2 regions of the Microbacterium sp. K27 genome follow, and region 1 is predicted to be linked to the other one. Evidence: riboswitches for the same ligand, from Rfam matches in the RefSeq annotation. Region 1 holds a riboswitch; the other holds the start of a gene.

What was found. A riboswitch is a leader RNA that binds a small molecule or an ion and turns the genes downstream of it on or off. The one in region 1 is predicted to bind thiamine pyrophosphate.
Region 2: it holds a riboswitch for thiamine pyrophosphate, as region 1 does, so the genes downstream of both, thiM (hydroxyethylthiazole kinase) here and DW307_RS04265 (ECF transporter S component) in region 1, are expected to answer to the same signal.

The regions. Positions count from the first base shown of each region.
Region 1 is NZ_SSDK01000031.1:135,883-145,056, forward strand. It holds gene DW307_RS04220 (SDR family NAD(P)-dependent oxidoreductase) at 1-44, opposite strand, end outside; gene DW307_RS04225 (hypothetical protein) at 214-663, shown strand; gene DW307_RS04230 (hypothetical protein) at 882-1,349, shown strand; gene DW307_RS04235 (signal peptidase II) at 1,339-1,875, shown strand; gene DW307_RS04240 (cytochrome c oxidase assembly protein) at 1,872-2,810, shown strand; gene DW307_RS04245 (aminoglycoside 3'-phosphotransferase) at 2,857-3,582, shown strand; gene DW307_RS04250 (CHY zinc finger protein) at 3,579-3,929, shown strand; gene DW307_RS04255 (energy-coupling factor transporter transmembrane component T family protein) at 3,936-4,715, opposite strand; gene DW307_RS04260 (ABC transporter ATP-binding protein) at 4,712-6,181, opposite strand; gene DW307_RS04265 (ECF transporter S component) at 6,178-6,834, opposite strand; TPP riboswitch at 6,827-6,936, opposite strand; gene DW307_RS04270 (D-alanyl-D-alanine carboxypeptidase family protein) at 7,019-8,650, shown strand; gene DW307_RS04275 (ABC transporter ATP-binding protein) at 8,768-9,174, opposite strand, start outside.
Region 2 is NZ_SSDK01000046.1:12,372-21,545, reverse strand. It holds gene pheT (phenylalanine--tRNA ligase subunit beta) at 1-2,192, shown strand, start outside; gene DW307_RS15780 (DUF402 domain-containing protein) at 2,278-3,006, shown strand; gene DW307_RS15775 (NAD-dependent epimerase/dehydratase family protein) at 3,067-4,029, shown strand; TPP riboswitch at 4,036-4,130, shown strand; gene thiM (hydroxyethylthiazole kinase) at 4,121-4,969, shown strand; gene DW307_RS15765 (bifunctional hydroxymethylpyrimidine kinase/phosphomethylpyrimidine kinase) at 4,966-7,116, shown strand; gene argC (N-acetyl-gamma-glutamyl-phosphate reductase) at 7,357-8,409, shown strand; gene argJ (bifunctional glutamate N-acetyltransferase/amino-acid acetyltransferase ArgJ) at 8,406-9,174, shown strand, end outside.

The DNA.
Region 1 (9,174 bases):
GAGGCTCCGCCGGTGACGAGTGCACCCTGTCCGCTGATCTGCATCTGATGTTCTCCTTCGAACGTCGTCGTGCGACATGCATTGATGGAACGCAGTCCCAGCCTACGTGGTTCTTGGTTTCACCACGAGCCGAGGTACGGCGTCGAGAGCGAGCCTACGACACCGCCTCGCGCGCGAAGGAACCCGATAACCGATGCGGGTAGGATCCGGAGAATGCGCCGCTCGCCCGGGATCCTCCGATCCGCGGGCACCGTCGCCCCGCCGGTGATAATGCGGCTCATTACCACGGCGAGCCTGGCGCTCCTGCTGCTCTTCGCCTTCGCCGTGACCACCCACGGGGCGCAGGACGAGAACGGCGCTGCCCCCTCCCTCACCGCCGCAGTCGTCGACGCGTTCGACCATGCGGCCGCAGCCGCCCAGGAGCAGGTCCTCACCGCCGCACCCGACAGCGGGACGAGCGCTCTCGTCGGAGCTGCGCTCTGCGCTCTGGGCGTGCTGTGCGGGCTCGCCGTGATGCTCCTGCGAACACGCGCAGCGCACCGCCGGGCACTGGTCACGCGACTCCGAGCCGGATCCGAGGCTCTGCGTCGATCGTCTGCATCTCCTCCGCGCCCACGCGCGACGACGCTCTCCCTCCTCCAGCTCGGCCTCTCCCGAACCTGATCCGCCGGCCACCCGCGCGACCGCATCCATCGCTCGCAACCGGCCTCCCCCGCGGCATCCCCTCGATGTCCCTGTCGACCTCCTGTGTCGACGTCTCGCGTCGACATCTCGCGTCGACTCCGTGCGACCCCGACTCCTGAAGCCGTGCGTTGCGTGCGCGGCACCATCCGAGGCTCCGCCCTCTCGAACAATCTGCTCTCACCCCTCGAAGGAGACCCATGAAAAGCCCCGTGGACGACGCCGATCGGCGCGCTCCCCAACGACCGAGTCCGCAGACGAACCCGATCGGCTGGACGATGCGGCGCGCGATGGGCACGACCGTCATGGGAGCGGTGCTCAGCGTCCTGATCCTGCTCGTCGGCGGGGAGTCGGCGGCCGCACACGTGCCCCACAGCATGGTCGGCCGCTCAGAGGCGGATACGCCCGCGACGACTCAGACCCCCACACCCACACCCACCCCCACACCGATACCCACACCCACACCGACACCGACCAGCAGCACGACGCACGAGCAGCAGAACGGCGAGCGGAGGGTGCAGCGCGACGACCTCGGATTCCTGGGGACCGTCTTCCTCGTCGGGATCGGCTTCCTCCTCGCCCTCGGAGCGACCGGGGTGGTCTTGGCGGGGCGCGCGCGGCGGAGACGCGATCGAGCAGCGGAGACGGGACCGTCCGATGAAGCGTGAGAGCGTCCCGAAGTACGCCGTCGCCTTCGTGATAGCCGGCCTCGTCGTCCTGATCGACCAGAGCACCAAAGCGGCCGCGATCGCCGGGCTCAGCCAGACGGAACGGATACCCGTTCTGGGTGATGCGCTCGGCCTGCAGCTCGCCTACAACCCCGGGGCGGTGCTGTCGCTGGGCTCCGGGGCGACCTGGGTGCTGACCGTGGTCGGCGTGGGCGCCGTCGCCGCCCTGTTCGTCGCCGCGGTCCGCGCACGCACGACGTGGCGGGCCTGGGGGTTGGGTTTCATCCTCGGGGGTGCCATCGGGAACGTGCTGGACCGTCTGCTCGCTCCCCCCGGGTTCGGCATCGGCCATGTCACCGACTTCCTCGCGTACGGGAACTGGTTCATCGGGAACCTCGCCGACGTCGCGCTCGCGATCGGAGGCGTCGTCCTCGTCATCGGGGCCGGGGTCCGTCACCGTGCGCAGACACGGAACGCGGCGCTCGGCGACCGGCCGGACGACGAACGAGAGGGCGCGAACGGATGAACAACTGGATGCCGGACGCGCCGCCGACCTTCGCCGACCTCGTGCTGCCCGCACCGGGCCCGTTCCCCCTCCTGCCCCTGGTCGCCGCCGTGCTGGCCATGGCGTACCTCGTCGGCGCGATCCGCCTCTGGCGGCAGCACCGCCGGTGGCCCGTCTGGCGCACGGTCGTGTTCCTCCTGGGCTGCCTCGCGCTCGCGGCCGTCACCGGTCTCGGGGTCGAGGCATACGGCTACGCGCTGATGTCGGTGTTCATGTTCCAGCAGCTCACGCTGATGATCGCGATCCCGCCCCTGCTGGTGCTCGGATCACCGGGCACCCTGCTCCTGCGTGCCACGCCCCACCACGGGCTGGGTGCCGCCGCGCTGCGTGCCGCGCACGGCGGACTCCGCAGCCGCGTCGCCCGATGGATCCTGAGCCCGTGGATCGCCGTGCCGGTGTACCTGATCGCGTTCTACGGTCTGTATCTGGCCGGTCTCGCCGATCGCGTCCTCGCTGCTCCCGGCGGTCACATCGCCCTGGAGGTCGGGTTCCTCATCGTGGGCATCCTGTTCGCGATCCCGGTGCTGAGCTCCGATCCCCTCCCCGTGCGTCTCGGGCACGGCGGGCGGGCACTCGACGTCTTCGCCGAGGCCGCCCTGCACGCGTTCTTCGGGGTCTTCCTGATGATGGCGACGACGATGCTCGTCGACCACTTCGTCGCCCCGACCCTCGCCCTCGGGATGGATCCGCTCGAGGACCAGCGTCTGGCGGGCGGTCTGGCCTGGTCCTACGGCGAGGCGCCGACGCTGCTGATGCTCGTGTACGTGATGCATCGGTGGTTCCGTGACGACACGGCCCGCGCCGCCGCCGATGACCGCTACGCCGATGCGCACGGCACGACCGAGCTCGACGCCTACAACGCCTACCTCGAAGGCCTGCGCGACGAGAGCCGATGAACCGCACCCGTCGCTGTCACCCGTCGCCGTCGGGCAGGATGGACGGATGAGCATCCCCTCCGCCTCCCTCGACGTGCCGACGCGGGTGCGCGAGCTCGCCCGCGGTGCGGCGCTCGTGCCGGTCTGGCTCAACGGGATCGGCGGGCTGACCTTCCGCACCGACGACGGCCGGTACATCAAGTGGGGGCCCCTCGACGATGAGGCGAACATGCGCGACGAAGCCGAGCGCATGCGGTGGGCGCGCACTTGGATCGCGGTGCCCGAGGTGCTCGAACAGGGGCAGGACGAGACACACGAGTGGCTCGTCACCGTCGCGCTCGACGCGAGCAGTGCCGTCGACCCGCGCTGGGCCGACCAGCCCGAGACCGCGGTGCGTGCGGTCGGCGCGGGCCTGCGGGCGCTGCACGACGCCCTGCCCGTGGCCGAATGCCCCTGGGAGTGGAGCACGCAGTGGCGGATCGCCAACGCCGCCGACCGCGGAACGATCGTGCCCGACGAGCTGCTCCAGACGCCGCCGATCGACCGACTGGTGGTGTGCCACGGCGATGCCTGCATGCCGAACACGCTTCTCGACGCCGCCGGCCGTCCCGCCGCGTTCGTCGATCTCGCAGCTCTCGGAGTCGCCGACCGCTGGGCCGACATCGCCGTGGCGTCGATGAGCACGATGTGGAACTTCGGATCCGGCTGGGAGGACACGCTCATCGAGGCCTACGGGGTCGAGCCCGACCGCGAGCGCCTCGACTACTACCGGCGGCTCTGGAACGAGACATGAGCGTGGCGCCCCCGCCCGCCGGTCGACCGCCGGTGTTCGGCCCGGTCGTCGACGACATGACCCGGTGCGTGCACTACCGGGGCCCGACAGACATCATCGCGATCCGCTTCGCCTGCTGCGGCGATCACTACCCGTGCCATCGCTGTCACGAGGAGTCCGCGGGGCATCCGGCGCAGCAGTGGGCGCCCGAGCAGCACGACACCGCGGCGATCCTCTGCGGCGCATGCGGACACGAGCTCACGATCACCGAGTACTTCGCGGTGACGGGCTGCCCTCGCTGCACCGCCCCGTTCAACGAGCGCTGTGCTCTGCACCGGGAGCACTACTTCCAGCCGAGTTGGAGCTAGCCGACCCTAGCTCCACACGAACCGGAAGGTCCCGACGAGGACGGCGGCGGCAAGGGCGAGGGCCATGATCGCGATGCCGCCGATCAGCGCCACCGCATCGCGCGGGTGCAACCGGGACGGTCGCGACCAGGTGCGGGGGATGCCGGAGCCGAAGCCGCGCGCCTCCATCGCGAGTGCCAGCGTGGACCCGCGCCGCACCGCGAACACGAGCAGCACGAAGGCCATCGAGAAGAATCGTCGCAGCACACCCCGATCCCCCACGCCCCGTGCACGACGGGCCAGGCTCATGGTGCGCCAGTCGTCGAGGAACAGGCCCAGCATCCGGGTGCCGGCGAGGATGCCGAGCACGAAGCGACTCGGGAGCTTCGCGACCTGGGCCAGCGCATCGGCGAGCTCTGTGGGGTCGGTGCCGCCGAAGAGCAGGATCGTCGGCAGTCCGAGCGCGATCACGCGCAGGCTCACCGCGATCGCGAGCGTGATGGAATCCTCGCTGATCGTGGCGAATCCGAAGGTCCAGTAGATCCGCCCTGCGGGTTCGGCGTAGAGCAGCATGCTCACGCCGGCGATCGGTGCGAAGATCGCGATCGGCAGCAGGCGCTTCAGCACCGTCGACAGCCGCAGTCCGGTCAAGGGCAGGCAGAGCAGCTGCAGGACGATCGCGGCCAGCGCGCTCGTGACGTCGATCGACGCGAACAGCGGCACCGACAGCAGCACGGCGAGCACCAGCTTCGTCACCGGGTTCACACCGTCGAGCCATACCGTCCGTACGGTCTCGACCGCCGTCACGATGTCGCCTCCCCTTCGCGTCCCAGTTCGATGCGATGCCCGCCCAGGTGTCGGATCACGGCGTCGTCGTGCGTGACCGCGACGATCGACCGACCACGCGCGATCTCCTCCTGCAGGAGCGCGACGAGCGAGATCCATCCACGCCGGTCCTGCCCGAAGGTCGGCTCGTCGAGCACGATCACCTCGGGTGCTCCCGCGAGCACGGTCGCGACGGACAGTCGACGCTTCTGCCCGCCGGAGAGCGTGAACGGGTTGGCGAGCGCGAGAGACGCGAGTCCGAGGCGCTCGAGCAGTTCCTCGACGACGCCGTCCGTCTTCGCGCGGTCCCACCCGAGGGCTCGCGGGCCGACGGCGAGCTCGTCGCGCAGCGTCTGCGTGAGGAACTGATGCTCCGGCTCCTGGAAGACCATGCCGATGCGGGTGAGCAGCTCACGCGAGGACCAGCGGATCGGGCGGGGTCCCTTGCGCCCCTCCAGCTCGCGTGCCGAACGCACTTCGCCGGCCTGCTCCGGGATGAGGCCGGCGAGGGTGAGTGCGAGCGTCGACTTGCCCGCGCCGTTCGGCCCGGTGATCACGGTCGCGTTCGCACGCGGCACGCGCAGGTCGAGCCCCGACTGCACGACGACGCCCGCCTCTCTCGCGATCGAGAGCGCGGAGGTCGTGAGGGCATCGGAGGCAGGAACCTGTTCGAGCATCGGAAGGTCGATGCCGCGGTCGGGCACCCACACCCCCGCATCGGCGAGCACGTCGCCGTGGGCCGCGAACACCTGCTCAGGCGCACCGTCGGCGAGGAGTCCTCCGTCGGCCGCCAGCACGATCACGCGCGTCATCAGATCGACCCAGATCGGGGTGCGGTGCTCGACGACCACGAGCGTCGCGCCGGTCGCCTCGACGGCGCGCTCGACACTCGCCCGCACCTCCCGCACCCCGTCCGGGTCGAGGTTCGCGGTGGGCTCGTCGAGCAGCAGCAGACCCGGTCGCATCGCGAGCACACCGGCCAGCACCAGCCGCTGCTTCTGCCCGCCGGAGAGCGCCTTCGTGGGGCGTCGCCGCGGAACATCGAGGCCGACGGCGTCGAGCGCCTCGGCGACGCGACCCGGGATCTCGGATGCCGCGACGCCCAGGTTCTCGCAGCCGAACGCGACGTCGTCGCCGACCTTCGACAGCACGATGCCGGCGTCCGGGTCCTGCAGGACGAGTCCGACCTGACCGTGCCGTGACTCGGGGGCCGCACCGTCGATGCGCAACGAACCCGTCCGTTCCCCCTCGTCGTCATCGCCGAGGACCCCGGCGAGACCGGCGAGCAGCGTCGACTTCCCTGCACCCGAGGCGCCGAGCAGGAGCACCCGCTCCCCCGGTTCGATCGTGAAGGAGACGTCCGCGACGGCGGGACGCTTTCGACCGGCGTACCGCCAGCCCCAGCCCGCAGCCTGCACGCGGGCCGGGGAGGCGAGGGTCACGCTCAGACCTCGCGCACGTGCTCTCGCCCGACGGCGAAGCGGTTGAGGGCGCCGGTGACGGCGAGGGCACGCACGAGCAGCCAACCGACCACGCCGGCCAAGATCGCCCCGGAGACGACCACGCTGATCAGATAGATCGTGTTGAACTCGACCGACTTCAGGATGTTCGGCGAGCTGCCGTAGAACAGCTCGAACACCCAGGCGGCCACGGCGGCTCCGACGCCGGCGAGCGCGGTGACTGCGATCCCGAAACGACGGTAGAAGAACAGGGCGAAGATGATCTCTGCGCCGAGGCCCTGCACGATGCCCGACAACACGGTCGAGACACCCCACACGTTGCCGATCAGCATCGACACGATCGCGGCGACCAGTTCGACCACGAGCGCGGCCCCCGGCTTGCGGATCACGAGACCGCCGACGACACCGCCGAGCAGCCAGATGCCGACGGCGATGCCACCGAGGCCCGGTGTCACGGCGTCGGCCGCGCCGAACCACGCGTATCCGATGGTGTTCCATCCCCAGAACACGAGACCGATCGCGACGCCGAGGACAGCGGCGACGACGATGTCGACGACGCGCCAGCGCCAGATCGATGGGCGGTGCAGCCCGTTCGCATCGGCGGATGCCTGCTGTGCGGATGTGGACGTAGGCGTACTCATCTGAACTCCTCCCTGCGCTGGCATGACCCAGATCAGGTTCGACGGTCGAAGCGCGATTCGCTCCCTCTCAGCCCGGCTCGCCGGACTCCCGTGGTTGTGCTGAAGATCCTACCCGCTGGCGACACCCGCGTGGCGACAGGGCTGTGCGCCGCGGAACCCGCCCGGGATTGGGTACCGTGAACGAGTGACCGCAACAGATCCCGCCGACGAGGCGACGGGCGTCGTCCGTGACGACGGCCCCGCGACCACCGCCCCCTCCGGCTCCGTCGATGCCGCGTCGGGCGGTTCGGTGCTCACGGCCGAGCAGACGTCGACGCGCGCGCTTGCACCGGAATCGGTGGTCGCCCCGGAGCCGGCCACGCCCGCTCTGACGAAACCGCCATTCGTTCCGCGTGAGACTGCCGCGGGAGACGCCGACGATCCCCTCGCCGCGCTCGACGCGACCACCCCCCAGTGGGCGGACGAGACCACCACCGCCACCGCTCTGACCTGGGTGGACCCCGCGACGGTGGCCGACCACACCGCCACCGCGACTCTCGACGAGACGTCGGAAGCCGAGCGGACGAACGGCCTGCTCCGCGGGGCACGCCTGCGCCCGGCCATCGCCCGTCCCGGCATCCTCGTTCCGCTGGCCACGCTCGTGGGCCTCGTCGCCGCGTATGCCGGCACGACGCTGCTCTGGCCGCTGCACGAGGTACCTCCGACAGTGCAGTCCGTCGAGTTCGCGACGACGCCCGCTGCCGCAGCCACCGTCACCTGGCCCACCGAGGGCGCGGGCGCCGTCGGCATCTCCGGCATGACCACTGCGGCCTCGATCCCCGATGCGGTGAGCATCGCGAGCATCACCAAGGTCGTGAGCAGCCTGATGGTGCTCGACCGTATGCCGCTGGCGGTGGGCGAACAGGGGCCCGAGTTCTCGTTCACCCGGGCCGACAGCGTGAAGTACTGGGACTACCGGCGCAGCGACCAGTCCGCACTCGATGTGCCGATCGGCGGGGTGCTGACCGAATATCAACTCCTGCAGGGCACGCTGATGGGATCGGCGAACAACTACATCGACCGGCTCGCGAGCGAGATCTGGGGGTCCGATCGCGAATTCGCCCGGGCCGCCGAGGTGTGGCTGCGCGAACGAGGCCTCACCGGCATCACCGTGGTGACGCCGTCCGGCTTCGACGAGCGCAATGTGGCCACCCCCGAGGCGCTGGTCGCCCTCGGCGAGCGTGCCATGCAGAACCCGGTGTTCGCCGAGATCGTCGGCACCAAATCGGTGGACCTCCCGGGCGCCGGCACCGTCGTCAACACGAACGGGATGCTCGACGATCCCGGTGTCGTCGGCGTCAAGACCGGCACACTCGTCGGCTGGAACCTGCTCACCGCGAAGGACGTCGTCATCGGCGACACGACCGTGCACCTCTTCGCCGCGGCGCTGAACCAGGCCGGCAACGATGAGCGACTCGCTCTCACCCGCTCCCTGTTCGCGGAGGCGGAAGCGGCGCTGGAGGCGCAGCCGCCCGCCGTCGCGAAGGACACCGTGGTCGGTCAGGTCACGACCCCCTGGGGGGAGGAGGTCGACGTCATCACCGAGACCGATGCCGATGTGGTGCTGTGGAACGGGGCGACCGCCACCGCGGCGACGGCCTTCGATCTCGGCGAAGACCGTGAACAGGACGACGCCGTGGGCACGCTGACGACGACCGGTCCGCTCAACACCGTCACCACGCCTCTGGTGCTGGCCGAGGATGTGGAGGGGCCGAGCCCGTGGTGGCGTCTGACCCACCCGCTCGAGCTGCTCGGAATCAGGGCCGACCGCTCCTGACACCTCGTCACGCGCGCCGTGCCGGCGCCCGCGACGACGCGATCCGCGTACGACGACGCCCCACCCCGCGTGAGCGGAGTGGGGCGTCGTCGTGGGGATGCCGGAGGGCGGGAACGCTCAGGAACGGTGGCTCGAACCGTCGGCCCCGTCTTCCAGCAGGGCCTGGGCTGCCGCCGTCTCGGCAGTGGGCAGCTGAGCACCGATCGAGGCTCCGGCAACGGCGGCCGCAGCCTCCTCTCCTGTACCTTCGGCATCGCTCGCATCGCCCGAGACGACGACGGGCGTCGTGCCGGTGAGGGCGTCTTCGGCGTCGATGTCGGTCGCCGCCTGCTCGAACTGCGACTGGTACAGACGCCAGTAGGCGCCCTGCGCGGCGATGAGCTCGTCGTGCGTACCCTTCTCCACGATGTCACCGTGCTCCATCACCAGGATGAGGTCGGCGTCGCGGATGGTCGACAGTCGGTGCGCGATCACGAACGACGTGCGTCCTTCACGAAGCGCGGCCATCGCGTGCTGCAGCAGCA
Region 2 (9,174 bases), on a different contig from region 1:
CGTTCCCGATCGCCGCCCGCAAGACCTACGGTCACGTGTCGGACGGCATGATCGCGTCGGCGCGCGAGCTCGGCCTGGGCGATGAGCACAACGGCATCGTGGTGCTGTCCGATCTCGGCATCGACGCGCCCGTCGGCACCGACGCGATCGCTCTGCTCGGCCTCGATGACGTCGCGGTGGAGATCAACGTCACTCCCGACCGTGGATATGCCTTCTCGCTCCGCGGCGTGGCCCGTGAGTACGCGCATGCCACCGGTGCGACCTTCCGCGACCCGGCCGAGCGCGACTTCGCCGAGCTCCAGCCCGGGTCCGGGCACACGACCGTGGTCGATGACGTCGCACCCGTGCGCGGGAACGTGGGTGCGAGCGAGTTCGTGACCCGCGTCGTCCGCGGTGTCGACCCCTCACGTCCGACGCCGCCGTGGATGGTCGCCCGGCTGAGTCTTGCGGGCATGCGCTCGCTCGGCGTGCTGATCGACATCACCAACTACGTGATGCTCGAGCTCGGCCAGCCGCTGCACGGCTACGACCTCGACAAGCTCACGGGCGGCATCACGGTGCGCCGCGCCACTCCCGGCGAGAAGATGACCACGCTCGACGGCGTCGAGCGCGCTCTGCACGCGGAAGACCTCCTCATCACCGACGAGTCCGGCCCGATCGGCCTTGCCGGCGTCATGGGCGGTGGCACGACCGAGATGAGCGACACCACGCGGAACGTGCTGATCGAGGCGGCGAACTTCGACCCCACGACCATCGCCCGCTCGGCACGTCGACACAAGCTGCCCAGTGAGGCGTCCAAGCGCTTCGAACGCGGTGTCGACCCGCTGATCCCGTTCGTGGCCGCCCGCCGAGCTGCCGACCTCATGGTCGAGCTCGCCGGCGGCACGCTCACGGAGGAGGGTGGCGCGCTGTTCACCGAGGTCTTCGTCGGCGAGATCGAGCTCCCCGCCGGATTCGTGCAGGGGCTCATCGGCGTCGACTACTCCGACGACGAGATCACCGGTGCGCTGACCACCATCGGTGCCGATGTCACGGCGTCGGATGCGGGTTCCGGCTGGAGCGTGATCCCGCCGACCTGGCGGCCCGACCTCACCGACAAGTGGACGCTCGCGGAGGAGGTCGCCCGCATCCACGGGCTCGACCGCATCCCCTCGGTGCTGCCGACGCCCCCGTCCGGTCGCGGCCTCACCGCCGACCAGCAGGGTCGTCGACGCGTAGCCGATGCCCTGGCTGCTGCCGGTCTCGTCGAGACGCCGTCGTTCCCGTTCACCACCGAGGCGCAGAACGACCTCCACGGCTCTGCATCGGGTGAACACCTCCCGAGCATCCGCCTGGCGAATCCACTCGACGGGCAGGCGCCGTATCTGCGTCGTTCGCTCATTCCCGGTCTGCTGCAGACCGCGCACCGCAACATCTCGCGCGGACTCACCGACCTGGCGATCTTCGAGACCGGCGTGGTCTTCCTGCCCGAGCCGGGCGTGGAGTACGGCACGGACGAGGTGCCGCCGCTGGGCGAGCGCCCGTCCGATGAGACGCTCGCCGCCCTGAACGCGTCGATCCCGCCGCAGCACCGGTTCATCTCCGCGCTGCTCACCGGCCTTGTCTCCCCGCGTCAGCCCGGTCGTCCCGCCGAAGCCGCAGGCCTCGCCGAGGCACTGGACGCGGTCCGCGTCATCGCGGCGGCGGCCGGCGTCGACATCGACGTGGTCCAGGCCGAGCGTGCGGCCCTGCACCCCGGACGCACCGGATCGCTCCGGGTCGCCGGGGAAGAGGTCGGCTACGTCGGTGAGCTGCATCCCGCTGTGGCGGAGGGCGCCGACCTTCCGGGGCGCGCGACCGTGTTCGAGGTCGACCTCGACCGCATCCTGTCGCTCGCCGGTGGTCGGGTCGTCGCGGCCTCGCTGTCGACGTTCCCCGCTGCCACGCAGGACGTCTCGCTCACGCTGCCGGCAGACGTTCCGGCCGCGGATGTGCAGGCGGCTCTCGCCGAGGGTGCCGGTGCGCTGCTGGAATCGGTGCGTCTCGTCGACGACTATCGCGGGGAGGGCGTGCCGGACGGCTCGAAGAGCCTGACGTTCGCCCTGCGCTTCCGTGCCGACGATCGCACGCTCACGGCGGCCGAGGCCACCGCGGCCAAGCTCGCCGGTGTCGAGGTCGCTGGGCAGCGCTTCGGCGCCGCACTGCGCGACTGAGCACGGGAGCACGACGCACCGCGCCGTGGGACGTACCGTGTCGTCGGTCAGACGATTCCGGTCGGCGCCGGAGTACCGTGGCGGGATGAGAATCCTCCCCCAGGGCACTCCGGCCGCCGTCCCGGATGACGCGCGGCCGCTCGGAGAAGGACCGTTCCTCGAGTCGGGCATGCAGATCGACTGGCACTATCGGAAGCCGGGATGGCAGCCGGGGGAGCCCTCCAGGATCGCTCCGATGCGGGTGGTGCGCGACGACGAACGGGGGCTCGTCGCATGGCTCGCGCCCGGAACGCTGCAGGAGGCTCCGGGAGCTCTCGGCGGACAGCGAGTGCGTGAAGTACCGCTCGCGCGTCGCTGGCTCGAGCCGCGGACGCGCATCGTCGAGCCCTGGCGCGGGAACGGCGTGCTGTGCATCGCCCCCGCCGGGCTGCCATGGTCGGTCTGGTTGTTCTGGAGCGACACCACAGGCCCGGACTGGTCCTTCGCCGGCTGGTACGTGAACCTCGAGAACGCACATCTGCGCACCGATCACGACACCTACTCGTCCGACCACATCCTCGACGTCGAGATCGATCCGGAGGGCGGCATCCACCTCAAAGACGAGGACGAGCTCGTCGCCGCGATCCAGCAGGGGCGTCTCAGCCCCGAGCAGGCGGCGCAGATCGAGCGGCACGCGGACGCGGCCATCGCCTCGTTCGAGTCCGGTGACTGGCCGTTCGACGTCGCGTGGACACGTTGGCAGCCCGATCCCGCGTGGAGCGTCCCGGTGCTCGCGGGCCTGGATCGTCTGAGCACGCCCCCCGATCTGCTCTGAAGCGATCTGCTGTGGGCGGAGGAGGTTCCGCAGAGATCCGCCACCTGATGACATGGAATCATGACGGATGTTCTGATCCTCGGCGGTACGGGCTGGCTCTCCGGGCGCATCGCCCGGAGGTGGGTCGACGAAGGCGCCGCGGTCACGTGTCTCGGCCGCGGTTCCCGTCCGGCCCCCGAGGGTGCCGTGCTCGTGCGCGGCGATCGTGAGGATGCCGACGTCTATGCCGATCTCTCGCGGCGGGACTGGGATCACGTCGTGGACGTCTCGTCCCAGGCGGTGCAGGTCGAGACCGCGGTCGATGCGCTCGGCGATCGGGCGGGACGCTGGAGCTACGTATCGTCCGTCTCGGTGTACTCCGATGACGAGACGGTCGGAGCAGATGAGTCGACGCCGCGACATCCGGCTGCGAGCCCGGGTGATGAGTACGACTACGGTGCGCAGAAGGCAGCAGCCGAAGATGCTGTCCTGCGCCTGGGGGAGCGCGGCTTCATCGTGCGCCCTGGGCTCATCGTGGGCGACGGCGACCCCAGCGACCGGTTCGGGTACTGGGCGGCGGCGTTCGCGCGAGCAGGCTCGGAAGCCGTGCTGCTGCCGCCGCTCGAGGGAAGGAGCACGCAGGTCATCGATGTCGACGATCTCGCGGCGTACATCGTCACGGCCACACGCAGCGGCGTGGTCAACGGCGTGGGCGATGAGCACCCCCTCACCGATGTGCTGGGTGCGGTGCGCCTCGCGGCCGGTCACACCGGCTCCGTGTACGTCGCGGACGAGGGATGGCTCCGTGCGCACGACGTCGAGTACTGGGCGGGGCCGCGGTCCCTGCCGCTGTGGCTGCCGACCGACATGAGTGGCTTCATGACCCGCTCGAATCGCGCATTCTACGCGAGCGGCGGGCGGCTTCGTCCGCTCACGGACACGATCGAGCGCGTCGTCGCCGACGAACGGTCACGAGGCGTCGACCGGGAGCGCCATGCCGGCCTCACACGGGCAGAGGAGAGGGCTCTGCTGAGCGATCGCTAGACTGCGAGCAGTGACACGGGGTGCCGCGATCCGCGGCTGAGAACAGACCCGTCGAACCTGATCTAGTTCGTACTAGCGAAGGGATGTCGCGATGAGCGATCTTCTGCGTCCTGAATCCACCCACGACCTCGCCGGTTCCGCCGCGACCCTCCTGGAGGTGCTGCGCGAGGCTCCGCCGTTGACGCACTGCATCACCAATGCGGTCGTGACGGGATTCACCGCCAACGTGCTGCTGGCACTGGGCGCCGCACCCGCGATGGTCGACATCGTCGACGAGGCGGGGATGTTCGCCGGGGTCGCCTCCGGGGTGCTGATCAACCTGGGGACTCCCACGCCCGAGCAGCGGGCGGCGAGTCTGGAGGCGGTCGCCGGAGCCGCGGCGAACGGTACGCCTTGGGTTCTCGACCCGGTAGCTATCGGTGCGCTTCCGGTGCGCACCGCCCTCGCCCACCGGCTCGCGCAGCACCGACCGACCGCTATCCGCGGCAACGCCTCCGAGATCCTCGCCCTCGCCGGGCTCAGCACGGGCGGACGTGGGGTGGATGCCACCGACGCCACGGACTCCGCAGCCGATCCCGCCGCAACGCTCGCGCGGACCACGGGCGCGGTGGTCGCAGTGTCGGGGCCGATCGATCTCATCACCGACGGGGTGCGGATGCTGCGCCTCGCCAACGGCCACGAGCTGCTGACCCGCGTGACGGGAGGAGGATGCGCGCTCGGCGCGGTGATGGCGGCCTTCCTCGGTGCGGCCGAGGCGACGGATCACGATGCGCTGACCGCTGTGGCTTCCGCGAGCCTCGTCTACACGATCGCCGCCGAGCGGGCAGCGGCGACATCCGCGGGGCCGGGCAGCTTCGCCGTCGCCCTGCTGGATGCGCTCGCCGCGGTGGGCCCCGGCGACATCAGAGCCGATGCACGCGTCGAAGGCGGCGTCCGGTGAACGCCGATCTCTCGCTCTACCTCGTCACGGACGCGGCGCTCTGCGGGGACAGAGGCGTCGTCGAGACGGTGCGCCGAGCGGTCGACGGTGGGGTGCGGATCGTCCAATTGCGCGTTAAGGACGCGACCGACGCCGAGACGGTCGATCAGCTGATCGCGTTGTCGCGGGTGATCGACGGGCGGGCGCTGCTCGTCGTGAACGACCGGCTGGACGCCGTGGTCGCTGCCCGGGAACGGGGCGCTCGGGTCGACGGCGTGCATCTGGGACAGGGCGATGCCTCGGTGCTGCGTGCGCGTGAGGCGCTCGGACCCGACGCGCTGGTCGGCCTCACCGCGAACACTCGTGCGCATCTCGACGCGGTCGATGCTCTGCCCGCCGGCACCGTCGACTATCTGGGTGTCGGTGTGATCCGCCCGACCGCCACCAAACCCGATCACCCCGCTCCTCTCGGCGTCGACGGCTTCCGTGATCTCGTGGCGGCCAGCTCGCTGCCGTGCGTGGCGATCGGCGGCGTCGGCATCGATGACACGGAATCCCTCCGCGACGCCGGTGCGGCCGGGCTCGCCGTCGTCTCGGTGCTGTGCGCCGCCGACGATCCCGAGGCCACGGCAGCGGAGTTCCGCCGGCGCTGGCTCGCCGGCGCCGTGCCGCGGGTGCTCAGCATCGCCGGCAGCGATCCGTCCGGGGGCGCGGGCATCCAGGCCGACCTCAAGTCCATCGCCGCGAACGGCGGATACGGGATGGCGGTCCTCACTGCGCTGACGGCGCAGAACACGCAGGGAGTGCGTGCCGTGCATGTGCCGCCCGCGCACTTCCTCCGCGCGCAGCTGGATGCGGTGTCGGACGACATCGTGATCGACGCCGTGAAGATCGGGATGCTCGCCGACGCCGACGTCATCCGCGTCGTGGGTGCGTGGCTCGACCGCGTTCGTCCGCCGGTCGTCGTGCTCGACCCCGTTATGGTGGCGACCTCCGGCGATCGGCTGCTGGATCCGGATGCCGAGCGAGCGCTGCACGATCTCCTCGCGCGGGCGACTCTGGTGACCCCGAACCTCGCCGAGCTCGCAGTGCTGTCCGGCCGCGACGTCCTCGACTGGGAGGACGCGCTCTCCGCGGCGGAGCAGCTGTCGGCCGCGGTCGGGGCGGCTGTCCTGGTCAAGGGGGGACACCTCGACGGCGATTCGGCTCCGGATGCGCTGGTCGATGCGCATCGCGGGACGCGCCAAGAGTTCGCCGGCACCCGGATCCCGACCAGGAACACGCACGGCACTGGCTGTTCGCTGTCGTCCGCGCTCGCGACGCTCCTCGCGCGCGGGGAGCGGCCGGCCGATGCGGTCAGCGCCGCGCGCGCCTGGCTCCGCGAATCCCTGCGCGCAGGGGACGCGCTGAGCGTGGGGCGGGGTCACGGGCCGATCGACCACTTCGCCGGGCTCCGGGAGCGTGCGGGGACAGAGACTCGACCGGCGGCTGACGACATCGCCGAGGACTGGTGGCAGGACATCGCGGAGATCCGCGCGGGGATCGACGAACTCGCGTTCATCCGGGCGCTCGCCGAGGGGACGCTGGAGCGCGGCCCCTTCCTGACGTATCTCGCGCAGGACGCGCTGTATCTGCGCGAGTACGCCCGTGTCCTCGCCGAAGCCGCCCGGCTCGCGCCGACGTCGGAGGAACAGGCCTTCTGGGCCGATTCCGCGCACGGCTCGATCGTGGGTGAACTCGAGCTGCACGCGTCGTATCTGACCCCGGCTCAGGGAGTGAGCGCGGCGACGTTCGCCGCGGAGCCGGGGCCGGCGACCACCGCGTACCTCGACCACCTGCGCTCCGTCGCGTTCGGCGGCGACTACGGCGAGATCGTCGCGGCCGTCCTTCCCTGCTTCTGGCTCTACACCGACCTCGGCCGACGCCTGCATGCCGGAGAGTTCGGGGAGTACGCGCGGGATCCGCAGCATCCCTTCGCGTCCTGGCTCACGACGTACGCGGATCCGGCATTCGAGGCGGCGACGGAGAAGGCGATCACATACGCTTCCGGGGCCGCGGCCCAGGCCGATGCCCCGACCCGTGCGCGCATGCGCCGGGTGTTCGCGGTGTCGAGCGCACACGAGCTCGCCTTCTTCGCCGCGCCGATGGGGCTGCAGCCTCTCAGATGACGGGGTGGATTTGCGGTGGCCGCCGGGGCCGCGCTACTGTCGCGACATGCCTTCGGCCGCCACCGCTTCTCCGACGCTCGCTCCGAGCGTCATCGCTGTGCGCCGACGCCGCGGCCGCCGACTGTAGGCGACCCCGCCCTCCTGCCTGCGCACGCGCAGCGGTCGAGAGCCGGTGTCGCCGCCTCCGGCCCCGTCCCCGGTCCTCCCTTCGAGGAAGGACCCGACCGTTAAGGTAGAAGTATGACGTATTCCGTCGCCGTCTCCGGCGCATCCGGCTACGCAGGCGGCGAGATCCTCCGTCTCCTGGCCGATCATCCCGACATGGAGATCCGCACCGTCACGGCGCACTCGAACGCCGGGCAGCCTCTCGTCGACCACCAGCCGCATCTGCGCTCTCTGGCACACCTCACCCTGCAGGACACGACGCCCGAGATCCTCTCCGGCCATGACATCGTGTTCCTCGCACTCCCGCACGGGCAGTCGGGGCAGTACACCGATGCGCTCGGTGCGGCTCCGCTCGTGATCGATGCCGGAGCCGACCATCGGCTCACGTCGGCGTCCGCGTGGGAGGCGTTCTACGGCGGGGCGTTCCACGAGCCCTGGACATACGGCGTCCCCGAGCTCCTGATCGACGGGGTCAAGCAACGAGAGCACCTCCGCGGCGCGACGCGCATCGCGGCTCCCGGCTGCAACGCCTCGACCGTGAGTCTCAGCCTCGCGCCGGGCGTCGCCGCCGGCGTGATCGACCCCTCGGACATCGTCTCGGTGCTGGCGGTCGGTCCGTCCGGTGCGGGGAAGAGCCTCAAGACGAGTCTTCTCGGCAGCGAGATCCTCGGCACCGCGAACCCGTATGCGGTCGGGGGAACCCACCGGCACATACCGGAGATCCGTCAGGCGCTCGCCGCGGCATCGGGTATCGACGCCGACGGCATCCGTATCTCCTTCACTCCGGTGCTGGTGCCCATGTCGCGCGGAATCCTCGCCACGTCGACCGCACGGATCGCCGACGGCGTGACCGATGCGCAGATCCGCGATGCCTGGCAGAGCGCCTACGGCGACGAGACCTTCGTGCAGCTGCTGCCGGAGGGACGCTTCCCGCGCACGGCCGACGTGCTCGGCGCCAACACCGCGCTGATCGGGCTCGCGATCGATCGCGCCGCGAACCGGGTGACCGTGGTCACCGCGGTCGACAACCTCGTCAAGGGCACCGCCGGCGCTGCCATCCAATCCATGAACATCGCGCTGGGGCTTCCTGAGGCCCGCGCCCTCTCAGTGAACGGAGTCGCGCCGTGAGCGTCACCGCCCCCGCAGGTTTCGAGGCGGCCGGTGTGGCCGCAGGACTCAAGTCCACCGGCAAGCCCGATGTCGCCGTCGTCGTCAACCGCGGACCGCGCAAGGTCGGCGCCGCCGTCTTCACGAGCAACCGCGCCAAGGCCAACCCGATCATCTGGTCGCAGCAGGCTGTCGCCGACCGGGTGGTCGAGGCCGTCGTGCTCAACTCCGGCGGGGCGAACTGCTTCACCGGCGCTTTCGGATTCCAGACGACGCATCAGACGGCCGAGAAGGCGGCCGAGCTCCTCGGCGTCAGCGCCGGGGACGTGCTGATCTGCTCCACCGGTCTCATCGGCACAGGAGACGAGACGTTCCGTGCGCGTGTGCTCGCCGGCACGGAGCAGGCGATCGCCGAGCTCAGCGCTGATGGCGGAGAGAGCGCGGCGCACGCCATCATGACCACCGACACCGTCGCGAAGACCGCCGTGGTCAGCCGCGACGGCTGGACGATCGGTGGGATGGCGAAGGGAGCAGGAATGCTCGCGCCGGGCCTCGCCACGATGCTGGTCGTGATCACGACCGACGCCGTCCTCGAGCCGCTCCAGGCCGATGACGTGCTGCGCCGTGCGACAGGGCGGACCTTCGACCGGCTCGACTCCGACGGCTGCATGTCGACGAACGATCAGGTCACCCTCCTCGCCAACGGCGCCTCCGAGGTCGTGCCTGACCTCGACGACTTCGCCGCCGCGCTGGTCGAGCTGTGCCAGGAGCTCGCGGTCAAGCTGC